DNA from 2 places in the Fictibacillus sp. S7 genome. Region 2 is predicted to be linked to the other one. Evidence: a T-box and tRNA genes for the amino acid it is inferred to sense, from the RefSeq annotation. Region 2 holds a T-box; the other holds one or more tRNA genes.

Region 1 (14,790 bases), 2.7 Mb from region 2:
TCCAATTTGTCTTCGGCCGCATGTGCCCATCCTGTAACATAGCCAATCAGACAGGTGACCGCAATTCCAATAAGAAAGCTTCCTTTTATGTTTCTTGAAAAAAGAAACAGAGTAATAATAAGACCGATGATGGTCAGCAAGGTTGTGGGATGGCTTAAATGGCCAAGTTTCACAAATGTGGTTGTGCTCGCTTCAATAATACCGCCTTTTTGAAGGCCGATAAACGCCAGGAACAAACCAATTCCTACGGTTATGCTATGCTTTAAGGAAGCTGGGATGCTTTCTGACAGGACATCTTTAAGCTTTGTTGATGCGATGATAAGAAATAAAATGCCTGAGAGAATAACAGCAGCGAGCGCTTCTCTCCAGGACAGCCCCATACCCTGTATAATCGTATAGGTAAAAAAAGCGTTGACGCCCATTCCCGGAGTCAATATGATAGGGGCATTGGCGTAAAACCCCATAAAGAAACATCCAGCAACTGATGTCAGAATGGTAGCCAGCAGTACACCGTAATAGGGCATTCCGGCGTCCGCCAATATAAGCGGGTTGACGATAATGATATAGGCGATCGTAAAAAACGATGTAACCCCCGCCAATATTTCCCGTTTCACTGTACTGTGGTGCTTTTCTACTTCAAAAAATCTTGATAACTTCAAGTGTTTCCCTTCTTTATTTACTTATCCCTCGCCCACCCGGCATCCTGCTATCGCAGGCTGCCAATTAAAAATTATAACGCACCGCTAATCTTTTGACTACTTCTTCTTTTGAGAATGAGATTGGTTTTGAGCGAAAAAAGGATGATACATATGAACTATAAAGCAGTTTGTTTTGATATGGATGGAGTATTGGTAAATACAATGGACGATCATGCTTTGGCTTGGCACCACGCGTTCCGCGAACAGGGGCATGTAGTCAAAGCGGCCGATTTTTACGAGTTGGAAGGTATGCCAGGCATGCAGACTATTCTTCATGTGAACCGTATTTACGGACTGCAGCTTCCTTTGGAACAGCAGGAGGCGATCTACCGCAACAAGCGGGCCCACTTTGTGAAGCATTCCAAGTATGGGTTTTATCAACACACCTTACAGGCTCTTAAAGGTTTATCCCAATCCGGAATTCCAATCGGTTTGGCCACGGGCAGCCGGAAGGAATTTGTGAACGAGGTACTGGAAAGGCTTGAGGAGATGGGTATAACATTTGATGCGGTGATTACAGGTGATGATGTGGAAAAGGGAAAGCCTTCACCTGAACCTTACGAAAAGGTCTTTGCGCAATTTTCATACCGTCCAAATGAATGGATCGTGGTTGAAAATGCACCGCTTGGCATCCAGGCAGCTGTGGCTTCAGGAGCATTCGTTCTGGCTCTTTTAACTACACTGCCTGAAGAGAAGCTGATTTTGGCGAATGACATTTTGAAGCATCATCAAGAACTTAAAGAGTACTTATTGAGTGAAGTTGGTGTGCAGGCGAGGGATTTTACAAAATAGAGGGATTCTTGTATACTTTACAGGAATATAAATCGTAATCGTTACTATTGCTTGGAGGCGCTTATGTCAAAACACGATAATACGGCTGCCGTGAAAATCGAGAATTTATCTTTTCATTACGGAGACAGGTATGTTCTTGATCGCATAAATTTTGAAATACCGAATGGTGCTTTTATCGGGCTTGTCGGTCCAAATGGCTCCGGAAAATCCACCCTGATTAAATGCATTCTGGGTTTGCTGAAGCCCCAATCCGGAAGGGTATCCTTTTTTGGTATTCCTCTCGGTCGATTTAAAAATTGGGAAGAAGTTGGGTATGTTTCCCAAAAAGCGAACAGTTTTAACACGGCTTTTCCAGCAACCGTATATGAAGTGGTGTCAATGGGGTTGTTCGGTAAGGTCGGGCTTTTTCGTTTTTTAACGAAAAAACACAAACAAAAAATAATGGGGGCCATTGAAACGGTGGGTATGACCGAATTCACTCACCGGAATATCGGTGAACTTTCTGGCGGCCAACAGCAGAGAGTATTTATCGCAAGAGCCCTGGTCAGTGATCCAAGGCTGCTCATTCTTGATGAACCGACAGTAGGAGTGGATGCCGCATCTGTATCCAACTTCTATCAGATGCTTAAGAGCCTCAACGAAGAAAAAGGACTGACATTATTGCTCGTCACCCACGATGTCGGTGTAATGTCCGACTATGTAACCCATGTTGCCTGTTTAAATAATCAGTTGCATTTTCATGGGGATACAAAAGAATTCAAAGAAATCTCAAAAGAGGGTTTCTCTCAGATGTATGGGCATCATGTCCATGTACTGGAACATCTTCATTAACCGGAGGAAGTTTGGATGTCATTTCCGTTTTTTCATTATGAGTTTTTACAAAACGCGTTTTTAACCGGCATCATGATCGGCCTTTTGGCCCCGGTTCTTGGCGTGTTTATCGTTGTCAGAAGACAGTCCCTGATCGCCGACGCACTCTCGCACATTACGCTGGCCGGCATCGCAGCCAATTTGATGCTGGGCCGGAGCCCTGGGTTTTTCCAGGGGTTGAACCCGTTATATATGGGGATGGTTTTTTCAGTAGGTGGAGCAATTGGAATCGAGCAGCTCCGGAAGGTTTATAAGCATTATGAAGAGCTGGCGATTCCTATCATCATGTCTGCAGGTATTGGACTCAGCGTCATTTTTATTTCATTGGCGAACGGCTTTAATACGGACTTATTTAATTATCTTTTTGGAAGTGTGCTGGCTGTGAAACAATCGGATGTTTGGACCGTTTTTTTCATCCTTTTGCTCGTGTTTGCTTTTGTCCTGTTTTTGTACAAGGAACTTTTTGTGCTTTCTTTTGACGAAGAACAGGCAGCTGTTTCAGGAATTAAAGGAAAGTGGATTCAATTTTTGTTTATTATCATGGTAGCCTTGGTCATCGCATCCTCCATGAAGATTGTTGGAATACTTCTGGTTTCCGCACTGATGACGCTTCCGGTTGCGGCAAGTCTGCGCATTGCCAATGGATTTAAGCAGACCTTTGTTCTTTCTGTTATTTTTGGTGAGACAGCCGTGATCCTTGGCTTGATATCTTCGTACTACTTGAACCTGGCTCCCGGCGGAACCATTGTTATGATCTCTGTGTTGATATTACTGCTTTCTCTTGCCTGGAAAAAATGGAGAGCCAGAAAACCGATATTGAGTGAATAGTGGAGGTGGAAAAATTTGGACGTTTTAACCGCGATGGATTTATTAAAAAAGAAGGGCTTTAAATACACCGACAAACGCAGGGATTTGCTGCAATTATTTTCGGATGAAAAACGATATCTAAGTGCAAAAGAGGTTCAGGATGCCTTAAAGGAAAATTATCCAGGACTTAGCTTTGATACCATTTACAGGAATCTCTCCACTTTTTCCGAGCTCGATATTCTTGAGGAGACTGAGCTCGAAGGAGAAAAGAAGTTCCGCTTTACGTGTCCGACCAAGGAGCATCATCATCATCTCATCTGTCTGAAATGCGGAAAAACAAAAGAGGTCAATGCGTGTCCCATGGAAAATGTAGCAACGGATTTGTCCGACTTTCAGGTAACGGGCCATAAGTTCGAAATTTACGGTGTCTGCCAAGTGTGTGTGAATTGAAATGGCCGGTATGATGATTCTCCAAATGGCGCATCCTAGCTGTAAAAGGAGGAGAGTCATTTGCCAACCGTAAAATGTAATGTAGCAAATTGTACCTATTGGGGAGAAGGCAATAATTGTGTTGCCGATGCCATCCTTGTAGAAATCGATAAGCATGCCAATAAAGACTACAAAATGGAAGCAAGCGGAGAGCTGATCGGAGATGCCAGGCATAAAGACAGCGCGGATAAATCTGCTGAAACATGCTGCCATACGTTTAAACAAAAGCAGTAATAAAAAGAGGAGCGCACGCGCGCTCCTTTTTATTTTGGACCTTTTAAATTTCATAATTATTAACAACTATATTTCAACGGGATCAAGACATACTAAAAACGCTCCAATTCAGAAAGAGAGGGATTAGTATGGCAGAAAATAATGAATCGGAACCGGTTAACCGTGATCCGGATTACAGAGAGGAAATGGCTGCAGATGTTGTGCCCATCACAAGTGGTACAGCACTGCCGGAATACGAGCGTCCGCGAGACGACTCAGAGATTCATGAAAGGCGAAAAGGACAGGAAGCCAGGGAGGATGCAGGCCAAACCGGAAGGGTCATTGGCATGTTTTCGGTTATTCTCTCTGTCCTGTCATTGTTTATTCTTCCCGTGCTTTTTGGCGCCGCCGGTATTATCGGAGGATTTGTTGCTGTAAAGCGCGGAGCTGCCACTTCCGGTTACTGGGCGATCGGAATTGGAATTGCTTCTATCGTAATCAGTTTGCTGTTTGCACCTTTCTTTTAGAAACAATCTGTGGAGCACATAAAAAACCCCTGCCAGCATGGCAGGGGTTTTCCATTTATACAAGTTCAGCTTGCTGTTTGGCATGATATTCTTCAGCCAGCTTGTCTATTTCTTTTTTAAGCTCATCAAGCAATTGATCTTCAGGGATCTTGCGTACGATTTCGCCATGGCGGAAAAGCAGCCCTTCGCCTCTGGCACCGGCAATTCCGATGTCAGCTTCACGGGCCTCGCCAGGTCCGTTTACGGCACATCCGAGCACCGCTACTTTAATTGGAGCACGCACTTTGGAAATGTATTCTTCCACTTCATTGGCAATAGAAATCAGATCAATTTCAATCCTTCCGCATGTCGGGCAGGAGATCAGTGTAGCAGCATCAGAAAGCAATCCAAAGGATTTGAGAAGTTCTCTTGCTACTTTTACTTCTTCTACCGGGTCGGCACTAAGCGAAACACGAAGTGTATTTCCGATGCCTTTGTTTAAAATAACGGCCAGTCCGGCAGCACTTTTTACAGTTCCGGCAAATAGTGTTCCGGATTCGGTAATACCGAGATGAAGCGGGTAGTCAAAGGCCTGTGCAGCTTTTTCGTACGCTTCAATGGCAAGATTGATATCGGATGCTTTCATGGAAACAATGATGTCGTGAAAGTCCAGATCCTCAAGGATTTTAATATGGTCAAGGGCGCTTTCGACCATTCCCTCCGCTGTTGGATATCCGTATTTTTCAAGATATTTTTTTTCAAGAGAACCAGCGTTTACACCTATTCGAATTGGAATGCCTTTGGCTTTTGCTGCTTTAACGACAGCCTCCACTTTTTCCCGGCGTCCAATGTTTCCCGGATTGATTCTGATTTTATCTGCTCCGCCTTCAATGGCTTTTAGAGCCAGTTTGTAGTCGAAATGGATATCAACCACAAGAGGGATGGAGATTTGTTTCTTTATATCAGCAATAGCCTCTGCTGCACGCATGTCAGGACAGGCGACACGCACAATTTGGCAGCCTGCCTCTTCCAGGCGTTTGATTTCAGCAACAGTTGCTTCCACATCATGAGTCTTCGTTGTTGTCATACTTTGAACAATAACCTGATTGTTTCCGCCAATGGTTAAAGGGCCGACTTTCACAGGTCTTGTTTTTGAACGATGCGTAATTTCACTCATAGGTGAACCGCTCCTTTAATCTCTATTTATTCATAACAACAGATTTTTTCCATCTGTACAATAGTCTATTTTAGCAAGGTTGTCTTTAGTTTGGCAAGGAAACGAGTCCTTTAATTCTTTTTATATACCGGAAAATTATAGCTTTTGCCCACCTGGATACTTTCCGGACGTATTCCGTGATTCAAACGCTGAAAGTCCTTTGCCAGGTCGGGGATCGGTTTGGAAAGGGAGGATGGATTCAGTCTTTCAATCACTGACAGTACTGTATCTCCGGAAGAAATTTTGACCTTTTGATAAGGTGTGCTATTTTGGATACTAATTGCGGCAACAGGAGCAGCCTTTTGATTGTACGGCTGAAGGGTACCAACCTTTAGATCATAGGCAATCGTATAAACGACAACAAGGGTGAGGCAAATGTATATAAACTTTTTCATAAGCTTGTCCTCCTTTATTTAGGACATGTATATGTACGAGCGATCAATTTATTCCTTTTTTATCGCTGTTGAAGCTTCAAGGATAAGTTTGCGGGGAGAAAGATGTGTGGTGTAAAATGGGAGATGTATCTTAAAAAGAGAGAGAAAGATACATGGGTACAGATGGGAAAAACAAATTATGAGGTGGAGTATAAACATGAATCGGAATGTAAAATGGTTAATTCCAATGCTGCTTGCACTTGTTTTTATGGTTCCTTTAAAAGCATTTGCTGACGCAGCTCCCGGTGATGTCATCGTTACATTGGGGGAAGATTTGACTCCGGATCAAAAAACAAAAATTTTGAATGAAATGGGCGTATCCTCAGATGTGGATACTGTTACCGTAACGAACGAGGAGGAACATCAATATCTCGGTAAATATGTTTCAAAGGCCCAGTTGGGCACCCGGGCGATTTCATCTTCAAAAGTTACCCTGGCAGAAAAGGGGAAAGGGCTTCATGTTGAAGCTAAAAACATCAATTGGGTAACAGACAGCATGATTGTGAATGCTCTTGTTACCGCGGGTGTTAAAGACGCCGACATTTATGTGACCGCCCCATTTGAGGTATCGGGTACAGCCGCCCTTACAGGAATTTTAAAAGCATATGAACAAAAAGCAGATGTAAACATTCCCGAAGAAAAAAAGCAGGTAGCCAATGAGGAAGTGGTTAAAACCGCTCAGCTTGGTGACCGTATTGGAACAAAAGAAGCGACTCAGCTGATTACCGAAATCAAGCAAGAGCTTGCGGATCATCCGGTAAAGAGCGAGGATGAACTCCGTGATTTGATCAAACGCGTAGCTGAACGACTGGGAATCACACTGACAGATGATGAATTAAACAGCTTGGTTTCCCTTTTTAATAAAATGAAGGATTTGAACATTAACTGGGATAGCGTTCAAGACCAGCTGCATAACGTCAGAGATAATCTTGATGGTTTTCTCAATAAAGAAGAAACACAATCGTTTCTTCAAAAATTCATTGATTTCATTATTTCCATCATAGATGGCATAAAAGGTCTTTTCCAAAAGTAAAAGGCCATACGAAAAGGAGCCGAAACCGGCTCCTCTTTTTATGCTTGTGGATCAGGTGTTTCTTTAATGGAAAGATGTAGGAAGAGGGAAGCCACTGCCCAATAAATGATAAAAGAGAAGGGCACCTCGGTATGTAAAAGCTTCATGACCGCAAAGAAAACCGTAGGCAGGGTAACGGAATAGGCGGACATGACCCACAATCTTCTGTAATTAAGGCTTCGGCGGCTGATGTTCTGCAAAACAAGGCCGATGACGGCGAGGACAGTTACGCCAATAAACTTCATGGCTACAGTAAAGAGGTAAATGAACAAAAAAATCAATGGAAGCAAAATAGGAAGCAAATCCGAAAGTTTATTGATCCAGGAACTCACATCCTGTTTGGTCAGTGTCATATCGCCAAGCGTCTGATACGGAAAGGCTTGGGTTTCACCACCCGATGTAATGATCGCCTTGTTCTTTAACATGGCAATGACATCATTGTACTTATTAAGGTCGCTTTCCTTTACGGCTCCCGTGGTATCAAAGATAAAGGTTTGATTGTCATCGGTTTGAATGACGGGCTTTTTGAGCTGTGAAGAAAGCTTTCCATCCTTTAACGTGAAATCAGGTATATCGGACTTCATGGATTGCTCAAATTCCTCGGTGCCTGATTTAAAGGCCATGGAAAATGTAATTCCAAAGGGAATGGAAGTGAGAAAAATAAGAAAAAATATGTATCCGATTGCTTTTCCAACCCCTTGAAAGCGTAGACGCGCCACAGTCTGCGGGGAATACAGACTCTTAATAAAATGATTGACAATTCTCATGTAACTCCTCATTTCCTAAATGGTCTCTATTAATTTTAGCGAATAATGAGAAAACAAACAATGTGCAGCCATTGGTTTGTTAAGGTTTTCGGAAGCATCTTTACAGAACATTTATAAAACTAGATAATATCAGAAGGATGATTAGTAAAAAGGGGTTGTCAAATACATTGAGTGTTCAGGATATGCTGTTTCAGTTTTTGGGCGGACTCGGCCTTTTTCTTTTTGGAATCAAATATTTGGGCGAAGGGCTTCAGAATTCTGCCGGAGACCGGCTACGAAACATTCTTGACAGTTTAACAACAAATCCATATACAGGGGTTCTCACTGGTCTGTTTTTTACGATATTAATTCAGTCCAGCTCCGCCACCACTGTAATGACTGTCGGACTTGTTAATGCACGCATGCTTACATTGAGACAGGCAGTGGGAATCATTATGGGAGCTAATATAGGCACAACTTTTACCACTTTTATTATTGGCTTTGATGCTGCAGCCTACGGTTTGCCTTTGCTCGCAGTGGGTGGATTCTTTGTTTTCTTTATTCGCAGCTATAAATATATTTCCATTGGACGAATTCTTTTTGGACTTGGCGCACTGTTCTTTGGAATACAGTTGAAGGCATCGGGAATTGAGCCGCTGCAAGTCCTAGATTTTAAAAATTTAAATGACCATCTTAATGACCAGCCCTTTTTGGGGATAGCCATTGGGACACTAGCTACTATGTTTATGCAATCCTCCAGTGCAACTGTAGGAATTCTTCAACAAATGTTTTCCATGGATTGGATTCATCTGAACGGTGCCCTTGCTGTATTGTTTGGTGAAAACATTGGAACAACCATCACCGCAGTAATTGCAGCCATCGGAGCTTCTCAGAATGCCAAGCGTGCGGCGCTCGTTCATGTGCTTTTTAATGTAATCGGCACCGTCATTTTTTTCATTTTCTTTATCCCCTACAAAAGCATTATTGAATGGTTCGCACGCACGATGAATTTACAGCCGGCGATGGAAATCGCATTTGCACACGGCTTTTTTAATGTCGCAAGCGTCATAATTTTGTTTCCGTTCATTTCATTGTTGGTTTATGCTGTTACCCGTTTGATCAGGGATGATGAATGGACCGTTGATACCCAAACGGTGAAGCTGGATGAAAAAGTGATTAACAGTTCAGCTGAATTTGCCTTGCATCAGGCGAGACAGGAATTGCTGAAAATGGCGGCCTATTCCCGGGATGGCCTTAGACTGGCGTTGCTTTTTTTTCAAACACGAAAAAACCGTTATGCTGACACTGCCATGCAGTATGAAGAGGAAATTAACCGGTTTGACCGACAAATCACAAAATTTCTCGTAAAATTATCGATTCATTCTCTTTCAAAAAACGAATCAACTGAGCATACGATGCTGCTCAACCTCTGCAAGGATATCGAACGAGTGGGGGACCATATGAAAAATATGATTGATCTGGTCTGTTTTATGGCTAGAAACAATATTAAGCTTTCAGAGGTCACTTCCAGGGATTTTGAGAATATGATGATTCTTACCCAGTCGTGTCTGGAAAAGGCCATTAAGGCGCTTGAGACCAATAATAAGTTCATGGCTGAAGAGGTACTGTCCATTGAAGATGATATTGATGAAATGGAAAGAACGTTGAGAAAGAAGCATATTCAGGATATCAACAATAATTTGAGCACCGGCCAGGAAAGTGTTGTCTATGTTGATTTCATCAGCAATCTCGAACGGATCGGTGATCATTCCGTCAATATTGCTGAAGCTGTTCTTGAGCGATAAAAAATGCGAGGATAGTTGGAGGTGAAACGTTGGATTATTTATATTGGACGCTGATCATCTTGTCTTTTCTGTTGGCCTTTGCAGGCTTAATCTATCCGATTTTGCCAGGCGCACTGTTTCTTGTACTGGGGTTTGTTTTGTATGGCTTGTTTTATTCCTTTCACTCATACACGATCTTTTTTATCGTTGTGCAGTCCGTTCTGCTGGCGAGTTTGTTTGTTGTGGATTATGTCAGCAATTTATATGGAGTCAAAAGGCGGGGAGGTTCGAAAGCGGCAATATGGGGGAGTACCATCGGCCTGCTTGTCGGTCCGTTTGTCATTCCGGTGGCCGGTATTATTGCCGGTCCATTTATCGGGGCGTTTCTGGCTGAACTCGTTATTGGACGCAAATCTCCCATGGATGCCTTCAGAGTCGGTGTAGGCTCGGTCCTTGGCTTTTTGGGAGGGACGGTAGTTAAGATCGTCATTCAATTGATTATGATTGGATACTTTTTGTATGTGGTTTTATAAAAAAGTGCTTGCTAAGCGGATGGGAACATGCTATATTTATATCTGTCTTCTCGACAACGGCCAACCAAGGCTGTTGAAAAAAGAGTTGACTTACATAATGGAAAAATGATATAGTAATTCTTGTCCCTTAGAGGACAACATAATTGTTCCACAGTAGCTCAGTGGTAGAGCTATCGGCTGTTAACCGATCGGTCGTAGGTTCGAGTCCTACCTGTGGAGCCAACTATGGCGGTGTAGCTCAGCTGGCTAGAGCGTACGGTTCATACCCGTGAGGTCGGGGGTTCGATCCCCTCCGCCGCTACCATATTTTTTAGGCGATGGCGATCGTGGCGAAGTGGTTAACGCACCGGATTGTGGTTCCGGCATTCGTGGGTTCGATTCCCATCGGTCGCCCCATTATACTTACATATATGATATACTAAATAAAACCACATGGACCCTTAGCTCAGTTGGTCAGAGCGGTCGGCTCATAACCGATTGGTCGTAGGTTCGAGTCCTACAGGGTCCACCACATACAATCATACGGAGGTATACCCAAGTCTGGCTGAAGGGATCGGTCTTGAAAACCGACAGGGGCTTAGCGGCTCGCGGGGGTTCGAATCCCTCTACCTCCTCCATTTACTTTGTAAAGAGGAATAACATTCGTAACATATCATCGCGGGGTGGAGCAAGCCTACGACGGTGAATCAGCACCAATGATGGCTTGTCTCGACGGATACACTTCAAGAAACAGCGTGTAGAGGAAGAGACAACAAACTCGGACTCATCGTCCAAAACCTTAATATCATCGCGGGGTGGAGCAGTCTGGTAGCTCGTTGGGCTCATAACCCAAAGGTCGCAGGTTCAAATCCTGTCCCCGCAACCAAAGTGGCTCGATAGCTCAGTCGGTAGAGCAGAGGACTGAAAATCCTCGTGTCGGCGGTTCGATTCCGTCTCGAGCCACCATTTCTATACATACGTAACCTTTGCCGTTTTGGCAAAGGTTTTTTGTTTACAACATTTCAAAATAAATGCGTCGAATATGCTGATTAGTGTCGACATATACGGTTTGAGAGTAAAAGGGGCTATTTTGAGAATAAATCGGTTCATTTTGAGAATAAACACAGGAGTTTTGAGAATAATTAAATATCATCCGCTAATGTATGGACATTTAAGACAAAATTTCATTCCAAAAGGGAGAGGTCTGTTACTCTCCAGTCGAAGATTAACAAAAAAAATTGCAAAACTGTGCATTTTGCAGGGAATTTACCGCTTTTTAATCCATTTCAATGAAAACAAGGCATAGCGCTCTATTCCCTCGTAAAAAATAAGCTTCTTCCAATAAGGGTTTATCGTTGAAAGATAAGGGTAAATCTGATAATGTATGTGTTGTGCTACTTATTAAACATTCTTGTTGACTAAGTTTTCAATTTGGGGTTTCCCAAAATGAAATAAAAAATGAACTACATATCAAGGAGGAGATGTATCATGGCAAAGTTTGAACTGCCTGCTTTACCTTACGCCGCAAACGCACTTGAACCACACATTGATGAGGATACGATGAATATCCACCATGACCGTCATCACAAGACATATGTTGACAACTTGAACGCAGCTCTTGAAGGCCAATCCGAGTTTGAAAGCAAAAACTTGGTTGACATTCTGAAAAACCTTGATTCTCTGCCAGAAAACATTCGCACGGCTGTACGCAATAACGGCGGCGGGCATGCGAACCACAGTTTGTTCTGGGAAATCCTTAAACCAGGCGGATCCAATGAGCCAACTGGTGAAGTGGCTGATGCCATCAACAACAAATTTGGAAGCCTTGAAGCTTTCAAAGAGCAGTTCGCGAACGCTGCAAAAGGCCGTTTCGGATCTGGCTGGGCATGGCTTGTTGTAAATAACGGTGAGTTGGAAGTAACAAGCACTCCCAACCAGGACAACCCTGTAATGGAAGGCAAAACACCAATTCTTGGACTTGATGTTTGGGAGCACGCTTATTACCTTAAGTATCAAAACAAGCGTCCTGACTATATCAACGCATTCTGGAATGTTGTAAACTGGGATGAAGTTGAAAAACGCTACAACGAAGCAAAATAAGCAAGTATTTCAGGTGAAAGCCGGTTTCCTCAGGGGAGCCGGCTTTTGTTTTTATTGGAATTACAATAAAAACCAATTTTCCGATTGGCGAATAGCCCCTTATAAGTGGTGAAAACTACATGTGAATTGCAAAGGGGCGAGATTATGAAATTTAAATTGTTCGGAGATACAGACAGAACGAAGGAATTGCTTTTATTGCTTGTGATTGGCGGACTGTTCGCGCTGAGCACCGCTTTGTCCAATACATTCGTTAACATTTATTTGTGGAAACAGTCGGGAGAATTGAGAGACATTGCTCTATATAATTTATCCATTGTGTGCATTCAGCCTGTTGCTTTTTTTATTGCGGGGAGATTAACCAAAAAAATTGACAGGGTTATTGTACTTCGAATTGGTGTTACCATCCTGTCGCTGTTTTATTTGTTTGTGCTTTTTCTGGGAGAACAGGCAAGCGAGCGTCTTCTCTTGCTGGGAGGTCTTCTTGGTGCGGGCTCAGGGTTCTACTGGCTGGCTTTTAACGTGTTGACGTTTGAAGTGACTGAGCCGGACACGCGTGATTCCTTTAACGGTTATCTTGGTGTATTCAATTCGTTATCAGGTATGGTTGGACCTATAACCTCGGGATTCTTAATTTCCCAGCTGGATAAGTTTACTGGCTATCGCATTATTTTTACCGTCTCGTTGTTTTTGTTTTTTACAGCTGTAGTCATCAGCTTTTTCTTGAAGCGGCAAAAAGCCGAAGGGAAGTTTCATATATGGCAAATCCTTAAATCCCGGGCATACAATCGAAACTGGGCGCGAATCTTGTATGCCCATTTTTTTCAAGGGATTCGAGAAGGCACATTTATCTTTTTGATCGTCATCTGGGTTTATATTATTTCAGACAGTGAATTTGCGCTTGGCACGTTCGGTCTTGTTCAATCGGCAGTATCTTTTATCGGCTATTTTGTTGTATCCCGGTACATGAACAAGGAACGAAGGAAAAAATCCATCTTTGTTGGAGGGTTGATCCTGTTTCTTTCGCCGTTCTTGTTTTTAATGAATGTCACCTTTCCTCTTTTAATGTTTTATGGTGTTGTGATCTCGATCGCCTATCCTCTTCTTCTCGTGCCATATGTTTCTCTGACTTATGATGTGATCGGGAGATGTGACAATGCAGGGCCGATGAGAGTGGAGTATATTGTTGTGAGAGAACTTTTTTTAAATGCGGGACGAATCCTTTCGATTGTTATTCTGCTGATCACGATTCAGTTCTTTAATGGGGACTACAGCATTCCTCTATTGCTTCCAATCCTTGGAGCCGGGCATTTTGTCATTTACTTTTGTGTGCGGTCCATTCGATTTTCGACCCTTCCAAAATCAGACATTGTATCCAACTACTCACAGAACAATACAGATCGAGAAGACGGCAGCAGAGTGTGACATTTTTCTTTCCGAAACAGTGATTTACTGTTACTATTATTGTAGTAAATCAATTTGTGGAAAATGGAAATGAGCAGAAACTCTTTCCATACATAGGTAAGGGTGGAATGAATGACCAAAGAAACGAAGAAAAAGAATCATGTCCCTATACGTCTGAACGCCTTATTTCTTGCGGTGTTCTTTCTTTTCTCAATTTTAATTTTCCGTCTGGGGTATGTACAGATTGTCCAGGGGGAAGAGTATCAGCGCTCCGCGGATAAAAAGGAAAATGTAACCGCACGGCTGGATGCTCCGAGAGGGAAGATGATGGATACTGAAAACCGTGTAGCGGTGGATAATAAACCGGTATATTCCATTACGTATACACGTACACAAAAAACAAGTGCGGAAGACCGTGAAGCGATTGCCGAAAAGTTGGCTGGCTATATCAAAAAGGACACAAAAAATGTAACAGAGCGGGATAAAAAGGATTATTTTATCTTTCTGCATCAAAAGGAAGTAGAAAGCCGCATTTCGCCCGCTGAAAAGAAGCAATTGAATGATGATCAGTATTACAAGCTTATGCTTGACCGGATCACCAAAAAGGATCTTGATTCCTTTACTCCTCATCAAATTGAGGTACTGGCGATCAAGAGGGAAATGGACAGCGGATATGCCCTGACACCACAGCGTATTAAAATCGGTGCATCACAAAAGGAGATCGCCACAATCAGTGAGCATCTTTCCGATCTGCCCGGCATTGATATTAAGCCCGATGCCAAACGGGATTATCCATATGGTGATACGTTCAAAGCGTTGTTTGGACAGGTCAAACAAATCCCTTCCAGTAAAATGGATTTTTATTTATCACGAGGAAACGAACGAAATGATTTAGTCGGAACCAGTTTTCTTGAAGAGCAATACGAATCGTTGCTCAGAGGAAAAAAATCAAGTGTTAGATATGTAACCGATAAAGCAGGGAACCCGGTTGGCGAACCGGTAGAAGTAGAAGGTTCAAGGGGCAAGGACCTTACGCTAACCGTTAATATGGAGCTTCAGCAAAAAGTGGAAGACGTGATTGAAAAGGCCATGAAAAAAGCAAAATCCGGCGGATCTGCCTATGCCAACCGGGATCTTACGGAAGCTTATG
Region 2 (14,790 bases):
CGCAACACTTCCGGAATCACAATGCTTCCGTCTTCCTGCTGATAATTTTCCAAAATTGCAGCAACGGTTCGGCCGATCGCAAGTCCGGATCCATTTAACGTATGAACGTATTCCGGTTTTCCTTTGGCTTCACGACGGAAGCGGATTTGTGCTCTTCTCGCCTGGAAGGCTTCAAAATTGGAACAAGAAGAAATTTCACGGTACGTTCCATAGCTCGGAATCCATACTTCAATGTCGTACTTCTTAGCTGCCGTGAATCCTAAGTCAGCCGTACACATGCTGAGCACCCGGTAAGGAAGCTTCAGGAGCTGAAGAATTTTTTCAGCATGACCTGTAAGCTTTTCGAGTTCTTCATAAGAATCCTCCGGTTTAACAAAGCGTACAAGCTCAACCTTATTAAACTGATGCTGGCGGATCAGGCCGCGTGTGTCTCTTCCTGCAGAACCTGCTTCAGAACGAAAGCACGCGCTGTAGGCCACATAACCTTTTGGCAATTCATCAGCTGTTAAAATCTCGTTGCGGTGCAAGTTTGTTACAGGGACTTCCGCTGTAGGAATTAAAAAGTAATCTTCTTCACGAATTTTAAACGCATCTTCTTCAAACTTAGGAAGCTGCCCGGTACCTGTCATGCTTTCCCGGTTTACCATATATGGCGGTAAAATCTCCGTATAACCATGGTGGTCTTCATGATAATCCATCATCATGTTGATCAAAGCACGTTCCAGACGTGCACCCGCTCCCTTATAAAAAGCAAAACGGCTGCCGGTTACTTTGGCTGCTCTTTCAAAGTCTACAATATCAAGGTCCGTTGCCAAGTCCCAATGTGCCTTAGGCTCAAAGGAAAATTCTTTAATATCTCCCCAATGGCGGACCGGCACGTTATCATCCTCTGTTTCACCAACAGGTACGCTCTCATGTGGAAGATTTGGCAAAGTCAGCATGATGTGATTCAAATCTTCTTCAGTCGTGCGGAGCTCCTCATCAATTGCTTTGATCCTGTCGCCCACTTCACGCATCTCTTTAATCAGATGATCCGCATCCTTCTTTTCACGCTTAAATTCCGCTACCTGTTTGGATACTTCATTCCGCTTGGACTTCAGCGTCTCCGTTTCACCAATCAATTGACGGCGGCGTTCATCCAACGCGAGAAAACGGTCAAGACCGGATAAATCTTCTCCTCGTTTGCTTAGTTTTTCTTTTACTTCATCAAAATTCGCTCGTACAAATTTCAAATCCAGCATGTTTTTATCCTCCTTTATTTCACCTTTACACAACAACTAATGTTCCATCCATCCAAAAGGAAAAGTCCATATGGCTCCGCAAAACCAAAGCCAACGAAGTAATTCGCAATTTTTAAAACGGCGTACAAAATAAAAAACTCCCGTCCCTTCACTACGCATAAAGTAGAAAGGGACGAGAGTTAACCCGCGTTGCCACCCTGGTTGCAGGCGATTGCCTGCCGCTCGGCATTGATAACGGACAATGTGGACCGTGAAAGCCTACGTAACATTTCAGCTTTCCACTCAAGGATGGATTCGCAACAGATTTTGATCGGTTTTCACCAGCCACCGACTCTCTGGTCAAAAATCATGTTGCTACTGATTCCTGTCTTCGATTTAACAAATAATGTTTGTATAGTAATGTACAACAATTTCTTTTTTTATGCAATGACTTTTTTCGTTTCATCCACCATCTGCACAAAAAATTGATGCAGGCGATAGTCATCCGTTAGCTCCGGATGAAAGGCTGCACAAAGGAAATGTCCCTGTCTGGCAGCTACAATGCGGTCATTGTGAACGGAAAGAACTTCAACGTCTTCACCAACATTCACAATGTAAGGAGCACGGATAAATACACCATTTACGTCCTCACCCACACCTTTGATTTCAAGCACTGCTTCAAAGCTTTCTTTTTGGCGGCCGAATGCATTGCGTTCAATCGTCATATCAATCAGCTCGAGGTGGGCGGTATCTTGTCCCTGAATGCTTTTCGCCATCAGGATGAGACCTGCACATGTGCCAAAAACCGGTTTTTCCTTTGCAAATGCTTTGAGTGGTTCAAGAAATTCATATTTATCGATTAAACGCCTCATGGCCGTGCTTTCTCCACCCGGGATAATCAGGCCATCAAGGTCGTTTAGCTCATCAATTCGCTTTACGCTTACTGCTTCTGCGCCGCTTTCCTGTAAAGCTTTAATATGTTCCCTTACAGCGCCTTGCAGAGCAAGTACACCTATCTTAGTCATTTATGCAGCGTTCCCTTCTTACCAGCCTCGCTCCTGCATACGGTCTCCAGGAAGAAGCGTGGAGATGTCAATTCCTTTCATTGCTGTTCCAAGTCCTTTGGACAATTCTGCAATCAGCTCATAATCTCTGTAATGAGTAGTTGCTTCTACAATCGCACGGGCAAACTTTTCGGGGTTTGCTGATTTGAAGATTCCGGATCCAACAAACACACCGTCAGCTCCAAGCTCCATCATTAATGCGGCATCCGCTGGTGTAGCTACACCGCCGGCTGCAAAGTTAACGACTGGAAGACGGCCGTCTTTTTTGATTTGAAGAAGAATTTCATAAGGTGCCCCAAGGTTTTTCGCCTCTGTCATCAATTCATCCTCACTCATTGCAGATACTTTGCGGATCTGGCCTTGAATCATGCGCATGTGGCGAACCGCTTCAACGATGTTGCCTGTTCCTGGCTCACCTTTCGTACGAAGCATGGATGCTCCTTCACCAATACGGCGGGATGCTTCTCCAAGGTCACGTGCCCCACATACAAATGGAACGGTAAAATCACGTTTGTTTAAGTGGAACACTTCATCGGCAGGAGTCAGTACTTCACTTTCATCCAGGTAGTCTACTCCCATGGATTCAAGAACACGAGCTTCGACAATGTGGCCGATTCTTGCTTTCGCCATAACGGGGATACTTACTGCATTGAGTACTTCCTCTACGATGGTAGGGTCAGCCATGCGAGCCACTCCGCCTGCTGCGCGAATATCAGCCGGAACACGCTCAAGCGCCATAACGGCTACTGCACCGGAAGCTTCAGCAATTTTGGCTTGCTCTGCATTGATGACATCCATGATGACTCCGCCTTTTTGCATTTCAGCCATTCCGCGTTTTACACGATCTGTACCTGTTTTCAACATGCTACATATCCCCCTATTTATTAACTCAAATCTGAGTTTTTGTAATAATCAAATTCACACTTATTTTAACGTAAAACCGATAAAATTCATAGGGTTTAAAAAAATACTCTCCAAAAGCAATGCTTTCGAAGAGTATGATATGACATTAGAACCAGCCTTTTACCGTATCCATGGCAGAATCCCAGACACCGCCAAAGAAATGACCCGTGCTTCTCATGGACAGTACAAACCAATTGGCTTTTTCGACCGCTTTGGTTGTTACCACACTGGCTTGTCCTTTGCCGGATCCATCATTGAGCAAATAGCCCTGATCCTTTTCTTTACCTGTATACTTCAGCTCGATGTGTCCGATCGCTTCACCTTTCTTAAGAGGGGCTTTCAATTTCCCGTCTTTATCGAGGTGTTTTTTGTCGATCACAAGTACAGGCTTGTAGTTTTCTTTTTCACCGTTTTTCACCAGCATGGTTACCGGTTCTTTTGTTTTAATTCCTACTTCTTTATCCTTGCCTTGAATAACAGGAAGGGTTTTTTTGTTTTTGAGCTCGTAGCCCTTAGGCAATAATGTTTCTTTAGAATAATTTTCAAATCCATAACTCAGCAGCTTTTTAGTTTCGTCAAAACGGCCTTTGTAGCTGTCTGATTTCATTAAAACAGAGATAAGTCTTGTTCCATCGCGTTTAGCAGTAGCAGCAAAGGCATAACCGGCGCTGTCAGTGGTACCTGTCTTAAGACCATCTACACCTTTATATCCGTATACAAGTTCCGGAAGCATCCAGTTCCAGTTTTTCATAAGGATTTTGTCATCGGTATTTGGACGGAACCATTTAGTAGGAATACTTGCGATATCCAGAACTTCCGGATAATCATTGATCAGCTTGTAAGCAAGAATACCAACGGATTTTGCGGACATTTTATTCTCATCTGTTTTGCTTCCAACAGAGTCAAATCCTTGCAGGTCATTGTTATTCAAACCTGTACAGTTAACAAAACGGGCATCCTTGATTCCCATTTCCTTGGCTTTGTCATTCATCATTTTAACAAACTTTTCTTCAGACCCGCCGACTAGCTCTGCAAGCGCAATAGATGCACCGTTGGCAGAATAGATCGCCATCGCTTCGTAAAGTTCTTTTACCGAATATTTATAGTCACTGCGTAATGGGACATTTGATAGTGAACGGTTTTGAGAAATTTTATGGGCATATGTACTGATGGCAGTTTTTTGATCCCACTTAATTTTACCTTTTTTAATTGCTTCATTTACCAGGTATTCTGTCATCATTTTTGACATACTGGCAGGCGGCAATACTTGCTCGGCTTTCTTTTGATATAAAACCTTTCCTGTATCTCCATCAACTAAAATCGCGGTCTCTGAACTGGATTTAAGCACAGGAGCAGCACTTGCTTTATCTGAATATCCAAACATACTGGCTGATAACATCGAAACCAAAACAGCAGAAAACGTAATACCTTTAATTTTGTTGCCGAACAACACTGACACCTCCATACAATTTACACACAAACGTAATTGTACCATAGCAATATACAAAAAAATAGACAGAGGAATAACCTCTGTCCACTTTTTTTCAAAAATCTATCTTTAGACTGAATAATTTGGTGCTTCTTTGGTAATCTGAACCTGGTGAGGATGACTCTCGCGAAGCCCGGCACCTGTAATCCGAACAAACTTGGAATTATTTTGAAGATCTTCGATTGTTGGTGTCCCGCAATATCCCATACCGGAACGAATACCTCCGACTAGCTGGAACAAGGTATCGGCCAGCGGTCCTTTGTAAGGTACTCGTCCTTCAATGCCTTCCGGAACAAGTTTTTGGTTATTTTCCTGGAAATATCGGTCGCGGCTTCCTTGTTCCATGGCGCCGATGGATCCCATTCCCCGGTATACCTTAAACTGACGTCCCTGATAAATCTCACGCTCTCCCGGGCTTTCTGACACACCGGCAAGCATGCTGCCCAGCATAACGGCATATCCTCCAGAAGCCAGTGCTTTTACGATGTCACCGGAATATTTAATGCCACCGTCCGCAATGATTGGAATCCCGTGCTTTCGGGCTTCTGTCGCACAATCATAAACAGCTGTAATCTGTGGAACGCCAACTCCTGCCACAACGCGTGTAGTACAGATAGACCCTGGACCAATACCTACTTTAACCACACTAGCGCCTGCTTCAATAAGATCCCTTGTCGCTTCGGCAGTAGCCACATTACCGGCAATAATCGTAAGGTCCGGATATTTGGCACGGACTTCCCTGACTTTAGTCAGTACGCCTTCAGAATGGCCATGAGCGGTATCAATAACGATAGCATCCACGCCAGCTTCCACAAGCTTGTCGATACGAACCATCGCATCCTTCGTCACACCTACTGCTGCACCAGCCAGCAAACGTCCCTGGCTGTCTTTTGCAGAGTTCGGAAACTCAATCACTTTCTCAATATCTTTTATGGTAATTAATCCTTGAAGAGTTCCTTCATCATCAACCAATGGAAGCTTTTCAATCTTATGCTTTTGAAGCAATTGTTCAGCTTCTTTAAGCGTTGTTCCAACAGGTGCGGTAACAAGGTTCTCTTTTGTCATGACATCTGAAATCTGGATGGAGTAATCTTCAATAAAGCGAAGATCACGGTTGGTGAGAATGCCGACTAATTTTTTGTCGCCATCGACAATGGGTACACCGCTAATTCTGTATTTCCCCATAAGGTGCTCAGCATCAAATACTTGATGGTCAGGAGTCAGGTAAAAAGGATCTGTGATAACCCCACTCTCAGAACGCTTGACCCTGTCCACTTGTTCCGCTTGCTGTTCAATTGACATGTTTTTATGGATAATACCCAACCCGCCCTGGCGTGCCATCGCAATTGCCATTTCAGCTTCTGTTACGGTATCCATTCCTGCACTAATAATCGGTACATTTAGTTGTACAGAGTCAGAAAGACGTGTCTTTAAAGAGACATCCTTTGGCAGTACTGAGGACTTTGACGGAACCAACAGTACATCATCAAACGTTAATCCTTCTTTCTCAAACTTGCTCTCCCACATGCTTACTCCACCCTTCTCATCAATTTTCTTCCTGTAAAATATTATTTGTAGATTAACAACTGGATAAACTACTGTCAAGGAAGGAACAATAAGTCTAACTTTTCAAAAAATAACAGGAGAGGAGCACACTCATGTCAACTCATAATATTTGGTCTATGTACAGCAGCTTCCTCTCTTCAAGCAGGGCTCAAAAATATCTTTATTCTTGTTACTTCAGCAAAGGGATTGAGCAGGCAGAAAGCAAAAGTTACCAGAACTGCTACCCCTTTATCTATTTTCTCGAACACGGAAAAAAATATTATGATCTTGCGGGCACAGCTCCTACAGAGCTGCAGCCTGTTCTTTTGTTCTATGGTATGATCCAGCTGCTTAAAGCCTGCATCCTGACGGTCGATCCCGGCTATCCGGAAAACAGCTCCGTGCTTGCCCATGGGGTGACGACAAGGAAACGGAAAAAGAAGTATTATGAATTCCTTCATGATGAAGTGAGAATCCAAAGAAGCGGCCTTTTTAATCACTTTTCTACTGAATTGTTTCATGTGAAACATGCTGAAGGAGAAAAGCTGAAAATGAACGACATTATGCCTCTTATTCCTGAATTAAGAGATCTGTTTTGGCATGTGCAAAATGAATCGGTAAATGTAGCCGTCTGCAGAAAGGACCAGGAACTGATGATTCCAGTTGAGGTCCTTGACGGTCTGTACATGAATACGGAAAGGTTCCTCCTTTTCCTGAATGAAAATCCAGCCATTACGTATCAGTTATTAAAAGAAACAAAGGAACACATCATTGTACACTCATCCAAGGAGCTGCATCCTCTTGAGTGCGAGCCATTCAGTTACCATAGTAACGGTCAATATTACTTGTATGGCAGCAGGCGGGAAATGAAGGAATTGAATGAATGTATGATTCATTACGCGGTACTCTACAACCTGAGTATGTTGTGCCGCTATGAAACCGAATGGTGGAGTGACATCTTCCACTCCTACACGACCAATGATCTCCCTTTTATTAAAGAGTTTCTCGCCGTTACACAGTACAAAGTGCCTTATCTGCTGGGTGAGTATTTGCGCAGGAAGGATTTACAGGGAGAGGGCTATTGATTTTTAAAGGCAAAGGACTAATTGGATATTGTGGCGAGGGGTGATTCATGGCTTTGAGGATATCCTGGTCTTCTAATCGTTGCGTTACTTGCAGTTCGACAAAGAACACTTGTAAATCACGTCATTTTCATCTTTCGACAAAACAAAAAAGCACCGCTGAATGTTCAGCAGTGCTTTCATTTGCCCGGCAACGTCCTACTCTAACAGGGGGAAGCCCCCAACTACCATCGGCGCTGAAGAGCTTAACTTCCGTGTTCGGTATGGGAACGGGTGTGACCTCTTCGCTATTGCCACCAGACATCTATCGGTTTGTGATCAACGGCGATTTTCTTCGTCAGCTTCACTCCTCCTCTTCCTCATGTACGGTAAAGTACACTCCGGAGAGTCCTCGTTTTGCTTCCTCGAATCTCTTGTCGCTGACAAACCTTTTGTTTTTGAGGCATATTCCCTCAAAACTAGATAACTTCATCCAAACTTACTGATTTAATTAAGGATAAGCCCTCGACCGATTAGTATCTGTCAGCTCCACGTGTCACCACGCTTCCACACCAGACCTATCAACCTCATCATCTCTAAGGGGTCTTACTCACTTGACGTGATGGGAAATCTCATCTTGAGGGGGGCTTCATGCTTAGATGCTTTCAGCACTTATCCCGTCCACACGTAGCTACCCAGCTATGCCCCTGGCGGAACAACTGGTACACCAGCGGTGTGTCCATCCCGGTCCTCTCGTACTAAGGACAGCTCCTCTCAAATTTCCTGCGCCCGCGACGGATAGGGACCGAACTGTCTCACGACGTTCTGAACCCAGCTCGCGTACCGCTTTAATGGGCGAACAGCCCAACCCTTGGGACCTACTTCAGCCCCAGGATGCGATGAGCCGACATCGAGGTGCCAAACCTCCCCGTCGATGTGGACTCTTGGGGGAGATAAGCCTGTTATCCCCAGGGTAGCTTTTATCCGTTGAGCGATGGCCCTTCCATGCGGAACCACCGGATCACTAAGCCCGACTTTCGTCCCTGCTCGACTTGTAGGTCTCGCAGTCAAGCTCCCTTGTGCCTTTACACTCTGCGAATGATTTCCAACCATTCTGAGGGAACCTTTGGGCGCCTCCGTTACGATTTAGGAGGCGACCGCCCCAGTCAAACTGCCCACCTGACACTGTCTCCGAACCGGATCACGGTTCCAGGTTAGAATTTCAATACAGTCAGGGTAGTATCCCACCGACGCCTCCATCGAAGCTGGCGCTCCGACTTCTCAGGCTCCTACCTATCCTGTACAAACTGTACCAAAATCCAATATCAAGCTGCAGTAAAGCTCCATGGGGTCTTTCCGTCCTGTCGCGGGTAACCTGCATCTTCACAGGTACTATAATTTCACCGGGTCTCTCGTTGAGACAGTATCCAAATCGTTACACCTTTCGTGCGGGTCGGAACTTACCCGACAAGGAATTTCGCTACCTTAGGACCGTTATAGTTACGGCCGCCGTTTACTGGGGCTTCAATTCAGAGCTTCTCCCCTAAGGGATAACCCCTCCTCTTAACCTTCCAGCACCGGGCAGGTGTCAGCCCCTATACTTCGCCTTGCGGCTTCGCAGAGACCTGTGTTTTTGCTAAACAGTCGCTTGGATCTATTCACTGCGGCTCTCTCGGGCGATAAACCCTACCAGAGCACCCCTTCTCCCGAAGTTACGGGGTCATTTTGCCGAGTTCCTTAACGAGAGTTCTCCCGATCATCTTAGGATTCTCTCCTCGCCTACCTGTGTCGGTTTGCGGTACGGGCACCTCTTTCCTCACTAGAGGCTTTTCTTGGCAGTGTAGGATCAGGGACTTCGGTACTGTAATTTCCCTCGCCGTCACAGCTCAGCCTTCACGATTGCGGGATTTGCCTCACAATCAGCCTAACTGCTTAGACGCGCATTTCCATTCGCGCGCTCTCCCTACCTTCCTGCGTCCCCCCGTCGTTCAAACGGAAAGGAGGTGGTACAGGAATTTCAACCTGTTGGCCATCGCCTACGCCTTTCGGCCTCGGCTTAGGTCCCGACTAACCCTGAGCGGACGAGCCTTCCTCAGGAAACCTTAGGCTTTCGATGGACAAGATTCTCACTTGTCTTTCGCTACTCATACCGGCATTCTCACTTCAAAGCGCTCCACCAGTCCTTCCGGTCTGACTTCACCGCACTTCGAACGCTCCCCTACCACTGTACCTGATGGTACAATCCATAGCTTCGGTGATACGTTTAGCCCCGGTACATTTTCGGCGCAGAGTCACTCGACCAGTGAGCTATTACGCACTCTTTAAATGGTGGCTGCTTCTAAGCCAACATCCTGGTTGTCTGGGCAACTCCACATCCTTTCCCACTTAACGTATACTTTGGGACCTTAGCTGATGGTCTGGGCTGTTTCCCTCTTGACTACGGATCTTATCACTCGCAGTCTGACTCCCGCGGATAAGTCTCTGGCATTCGGAGTTTGACTGAATTCGGTAACCCTGTGGGGGCCCCTAGTCCAATCAGTGCTCTACCTCCAGGACTCTAGCCGCGAGGCTAGCCCTAAAGCTATTTCGGGGAGAACCAGCTATCTCCGTGTTCGATTGGCATTTCACCCCTACCCACACCTCATCCCCGCACTTTTCAACGTGCGTGGGTTCGGGCCTCCATTCAGTGTTACCTGAACTTCACCCTGGACATGGGTAGATCACACGGTTTCGGGTCTACGACAACGTACTATGGCGCCCTATTCAGACTCGCTTTCGCTGCGGCTCCGCCTTCTCGGCTTAACCTTGCACGTTATCGTAACTCGCCGGTTCATTCTACAAAAGGCACGCTGTCACCCGTTAATGGGCTCCAACTACTTGTAGGCACACGGTTTCAGGATCTCTTTCACTCCCCTTCCGGGGTGCTTTTCACCTTTCCCTCACGGTACTGGTTCACTATCGGTCACTAGGGAGTATTTAGCCTTGGGAGATGGTCCTCCCGGATTCCGACGGGGTTTCACGTGTCCCGCCGTACTCAGGATCCACTCAGGAGGGAACGAAGTTTCAACTACAGGGCTGTTACCTTCTTTGGCCGGCCTTTCCAGACCGCTTCATCTACCCCGTTCCTTTGTAACTCCATGTAGAGTGTCCTACAACCCCAGAGGGCAAGCCCTCTGGTTTGGGCTGTTTCCGTTTCGCTCGCCGCTACTCAGGAAATCGCATTTGCTTTCTCTTCCTCCGGGTACTTAGATGTTTCAGTTCCCCGGGTCTGCCTTCTCATATCCTATGTATTCAGATATGGATACCATCCCATTACGGATGGTGGGTTCCCCCATTCGGAAATCCCCGGATCAACGCTTACTTACAGCTCCCCGAGGCATATCGGTGTTCGTCCCGTCCTTCTTCGGCTCCTAGTGCCAAGGCATCCACCGTGCGCCCTTTCTAGCTTAACCTTTAAACACGATCGTAAGATCGTAAAAAAATCACTAAATCAGCGCACAACTAATGAATTAGTTGGCTTGTTTGGATGTTTCGTTATCTAGTTTTCAAGGAACATGGCCACATCAAATGTGTAACCTTTATGAATTGAAAGAAACGATGTTCTTTCAAAACCAAACAAAAGCTCAGAGTAAGATTCATGAGGCACCTGAGTGCTCATGTCTCCATAGAAAGGAGGTGATCCAGCCGCACCTTCCGATACGGCTACCTTGTTACGACTTCACCCCAATCATCTGTCCCACCTTCGGCGGCTGGCTCCAAAAGGTTACCCCACCGACTTCGGGTGTTACAAACTCTCGTGGTGTGACGGGCGGTGTGTACAAGGCCCGGGAACGTATTCACCGCGGCATGCTGATCCGCGATTACTAGCAATTCCGGCTTCATGTAGGCGAGTTGCAGCCTACAATCCGAACTGAGAGTGGCTTTTTGGGATTGGCTCGGCCTCGCGGCTTCGCAACCCTTTGTACCACCCATTGTAGCACGTGTGTAGCCCAGGTCATAAGGGGCATGATGATTTGACGTCATCCCCACCTTCCTCCGGTTTGTCACCGGCAGTCACCTTAGAGTGCCCAACTGAATGCTGGCAACTAAGGTCAAGGGTTGCGCTCGTTGCGGGACTTAACCCAACATCTCACGACACGAGCTGACGACAACCATGCACCACCTGTCACTCTGTCCCCCGAAGGGGAAAGCTTGATCTCTCAAGTGGTCAGAGGATGTCAAGACCTGGTAAGGTTCTTCGCGTTGCTTCGAATTAAACCACATGCTCCACTGCTTGTGCGGGCCCCCGTCAATTCCTTTGAGTTTCAGCCTTGCGGCCGTACTCCCCAGGCGGAGTGCTTAATGTGTTAACGTCAGCACTGAGGGTGGAACCCCCCAACACCTAGCACTCATCGTTTACGGCGTGGACTACCAGGGTATCTAATCCTGTTTGCTCCCCACGCTTTCGCGCCTCAGCGTCAGTTACAGGCCAAAAAGCCGCCTTCGCCACTGGTGTTCCTCCACATCTCTACGCATTTCACCGCTACACGTGGAATTCCACTTTTCTCTCCTGCACTCAAGTCTCCCAGTTTCCAATGACCCTCCACGGTTGAGCCGTGGGCTTTCACATCAGACTTAAGAAACCGCCTGCGCGCGCTTTACGCCCAATAATTCCGGATAACGCTTGCCACCTACGTATTACCGCGGCTGCTGGCACGTAGTTAGCCGTGGCTTTCTGGTCAGGTACCGTCAAGGTACCGGCAGTTACTCCGGTACTTGTTCTTCTCTGACAACAGAGCTTTACGACCCGAAGGCCTTCATCGCTCACGCGGCGTTGCTCGGTCAGACTTTCGTCCATTGCCGAAGATTCCCTACTGCTGCCTCCCGTAGGAGTCTGGGCCGTGTCTCAGTCCCAGTGTGGCCGATCACCCTCTCAGGTCGGCTACGCATCGTCGCCTTGGTGAGCCGTTACCTCACCAACTAGCTAATGCGCCGCGGGCCCATCTGTAAGCGTCAGCCGAAACCGACTTTCAAAAAAGAAGCAGGCGCTTCTCGTTATCATCCGGTATTAGCTCCGGTTTCCCGGAGTTATCCCCGTCTTACAGGCAGGTTACCCACGTGTTACTCACCCGTCCGCCGCTAAATCAGAGGAGCAAGCTCCTCGTCATTCGCTCGACTTGCATGTATTAGGCACGCCGCCAGCGTTCATCCTGAGCCAGGATCAAACTCTCCAATAAAGTGTTTGATATAGCTCTTAATGTTTAAAAATAAGAAATTGATGGGATTGTAAAATCCCTGACTTACTCTGGCTTTTGTTTGGTTTTCAAAGAACATTTTGTTTGCGCCGCTCGTTTTGGCGACTTTATTAGAATACCATATTAGCATCTATCAAGTCAACCATTTTCTCTAAAAAGTTTTTTCAAAGATTTGCCTGCCGAACAGGCTTAACAAGAAGCTAAATAAATATACCATCTTATTATATACATTGCAAGTGTTTTTTATAAAAAATGTATTTCTACTGAAAAGAAATGAATCAAAGAAAAAAAGGCTGTTAGAAGTGGATTCACTTTTAACAGCCTTTTTACTGTATTGCTTATTCTTCTGGATCGGTATCGCTGTCTTCGTCATGTACTTCAGTTTCATTTGTTTCCATTTTTACTTCTTGTTCATCAGCGCTGGGTTCCATTGTTTCTTCGATGGCCTCATCAATGGCTTCATCCAATTCTTCTTCTTTTTCAACGACTGCTACCGTGGCCACGTGATTGCCTTCCTGCATGGAGATCAGCTTCACACCTTGTGTGTTTCGGCCCATGGAAGAGATGCCTTCCACATTCATACGGATAAGAATGCCGTCTGCGGTAATGATCATCAGATCTTGATCGTTTGTAACGGTTTTAAGGGCAGTGATATCGCCATTTCTTTCGGTAATATTGCATGTTTTAATCCCTTTACCGCCACGGGACTGCAGTCGGTATTCTTCCATCGGCGTACGTTTGCCGAAGCCATTTTCCGTAACAATCAGGACCTCATGCCCTTCATCAAGTACTTCCATGCCGACAACATAATCGTCTTTGCCAAGAGTGACGGCTTTTACACCTGCAGCTGTACGGCCCATGGACCGCACATCATCCTCTTTATAACGGATCGCCATACCTTTGCTTGTTCCGACAATGATTTCTTTGTTGCCATCGGTCAGTTTGACGCCCATCAATTCATCCTCGTCACGCAAGGTAATGGCAAACAAACCGCCTTTGCGGATATTGGCAAATTGGGAAAGCGGTGAACGCTTGGTAATCCCGTGTCGTGTCATGAAGTTGAGATACCAGGTATCTTCAAATTCTTCCACCGGAATAACAGCAGAAATCGTTTCTCCGCGTTCAACCTGAAGCATATTGATAATTGGAATTCCTTTTGCAGTTCTGCTCATCTCAGGGATTTCGTATCCTTTTAGACGATATACCTTCCCTTTGTTGGTGAAGAACAAGATCGTGTTATGGGAATTCGTGGTGAACAGGTGTTCCACGAAATCTTCATCACCTGTGCCCATACCCTGGATACCTCTTCCTCCCCGTCGCTGTGAGCGGTACGTTGAGATCGGAAGTCGTTTGATATAGCCATTGTTGGTCAGAGTAATAACTACGTTTGTTCTTGGAATTAAATCTTCATCCTCGATCATATCAAAGCCAACCGTAATATTGGTTCGGCGCTCATCCGCAAAACGCTCTTTAACTTCGGTGAGTTCTTCACGGATGATTTCAAGGATTTTTTCCTCGTCCGCCAGTATCGCGCGGAGTTCGGCAATTAAAGCAACAAGCTCTTTATATTCATTTTCAATTTTATCGCGTTCCAGACCGGTCAGACGCTGCAAGCGCATTTCCAGGATTGCCTGGGCCTGTTCAAGGCTTAGACCAAACCTTTCCATCAAACCGTCACGTGCAATGTCTGTAGTTCTTGATCCGCGAATCAACGCAATGACTTCATCCAGATGATCAAGCGCAATGCGCAAACCTTCGAGAATGTGTGCCCTGGCTTCAGCCTTGCGAAGCTCAAATTCGGTTCTTCTGCGAATAATAACCTGCTGATGTTTCAAATAATAATGCAGACATTCCTTTAAATTAAGGACCTTCGGCTGCCCATCGACAAGGGCAAGCATGTTAATTCCAAAGCTTGTTTGCAGTGCCGTATGCTTGTACAGGTTATTCAACAGCACATTGGCATTAGCATCGCGGCGGACTTCAATAACAATTCTCATCCCGTTACGGTCGGATTCGTCACGAAGATCAGTAATGCCATCGACTTTTTTGTCTCTTACTAATTCAGCAATTTTTTCTACCAATCGGGCTTTGTTGACCTGATAAGGAAGTTCGCTGACAATGATGAAGTTTTTGCCATTGGATTGTTCTTCAATTTCCGCTTTGGCACGGATAATGATGGAACCCCTTCCTGTCTGGTAGGCCTTTCTGATTCCTTCACGACCAAGGATCTCACCTGCTGTCGGGAAATCCGGGCCAGGAATAAATTCCATAAGC

What was found. A T-box is a leader RNA that pairs with one kind of tRNA and senses whether it is charged. The one in region 2 lies ahead of serS (serine--tRNA ligase), so its partner is inferred to be a tRNA-Ser.
Region 1: it has a tRNA-Ser gene. The T-box ahead of serS (serine--tRNA ligase) is inferred to sense a tRNA for this amino acid. The anticodon was not compared.

What each region holds. Positions count from the first base shown of each region.
Region 1 covers NZ_QJKL01000001.1:356,175-370,964, forward strand. The annotation lists gene DMO16_RS01755 (NCS2 family permease) at 1-659, opposite strand, end outside; gene DMO16_RS01760 (HAD family hydrolase) at 810-1,490, shown strand; gene DMO16_RS01765 (metal ABC transporter ATP-binding protein) at 1,554-2,321, shown strand; gene DMO16_RS01770 (metal ABC transporter permease) at 2,337-3,188, shown strand; gene DMO16_RS01775 (Fur family transcriptional regulator) at 3,204-3,617, shown strand; gene DMO16_RS01780 (DUF1540 domain-containing protein) at 3,678-3,890, shown strand; gene DMO16_RS01785 (hypothetical protein) at 4,019-4,396, shown strand; gene ispG (flavodoxin-dependent (E)-4-hydroxy-3-methylbut-2-enyl-diphosphate synthase) at 4,452-5,552, opposite strand; gene DMO16_RS01795 (hypothetical protein) at 5,663-5,986, opposite strand; gene DMO16_RS01800 (DUF1002 domain-containing protein) at 6,183-7,058, shown strand; gene DMO16_RS01805 (DUF1189 domain-containing protein) at 7,097-7,864, opposite strand; gene DMO16_RS01810 (Na/Pi cotransporter family protein) at 8,032-9,648, shown strand; gene DMO16_RS01815 (DUF456 domain-containing protein) at 9,678-10,160, shown strand; tRNA gene DMO16_RS01820 (tRNA-Asn) at 10,308-10,382, shown strand; tRNA gene DMO16_RS01825 (tRNA-Met) at 10,388-10,464, shown strand; tRNA gene DMO16_RS01830 (tRNA-His) at 10,481-10,556, shown strand; tRNA gene DMO16_RS01835 (tRNA-Ile) at 10,595-10,671, shown strand; tRNA gene DMO16_RS01840 (tRNA-Ser) at 10,685-10,777, shown strand; tRNA gene DMO16_RS01845 (tRNA-Met) at 10,949-11,025, shown strand; tRNA gene DMO16_RS01850 (tRNA-Phe) at 11,030-11,105, shown strand; gene DMO16_RS01855 (superoxide dismutase) at 11,628-12,239, shown strand; gene DMO16_RS01860 (MFS transporter) at 12,384-13,661, shown strand; gene DMO16_RS01865 (peptidoglycan D,D-transpeptidase FtsI family protein) at 13,773-14,790, shown strand, end outside.
Region 2 covers NZ_QJKL01000001.1:3,106,160-3,120,949, forward strand. The annotation lists gene serS (serine--tRNA ligase) at 1-1,241, opposite strand, end outside; T-box leader at 1,407-1,621, opposite strand; gene pdxT (pyridoxal 5'-phosphate synthase glutaminase subunit PdxT) at 1,661-2,245, opposite strand; gene pdxS (pyridoxal 5'-phosphate synthase lyase subunit PdxS) at 2,264-3,148, opposite strand; gene DMO16_RS16210 (serine hydrolase) at 3,294-4,586, opposite strand; gene guaB (IMP dehydrogenase) at 4,746-6,203, opposite strand; gene DMO16_RS16220 (YaaC family protein) at 6,335-7,306, shown strand; rRNA gene rrf (5S ribosomal RNA) at 7,489-7,604, opposite strand; rRNA gene DMO16_RS16230 (23S ribosomal RNA) at 7,796-10,734, opposite strand; rRNA gene DMO16_RS16235 (16S ribosomal RNA) at 10,951-12,498, opposite strand; gene gyrA (DNA gyrase subunit A) at 12,855-14,790, opposite strand, start outside.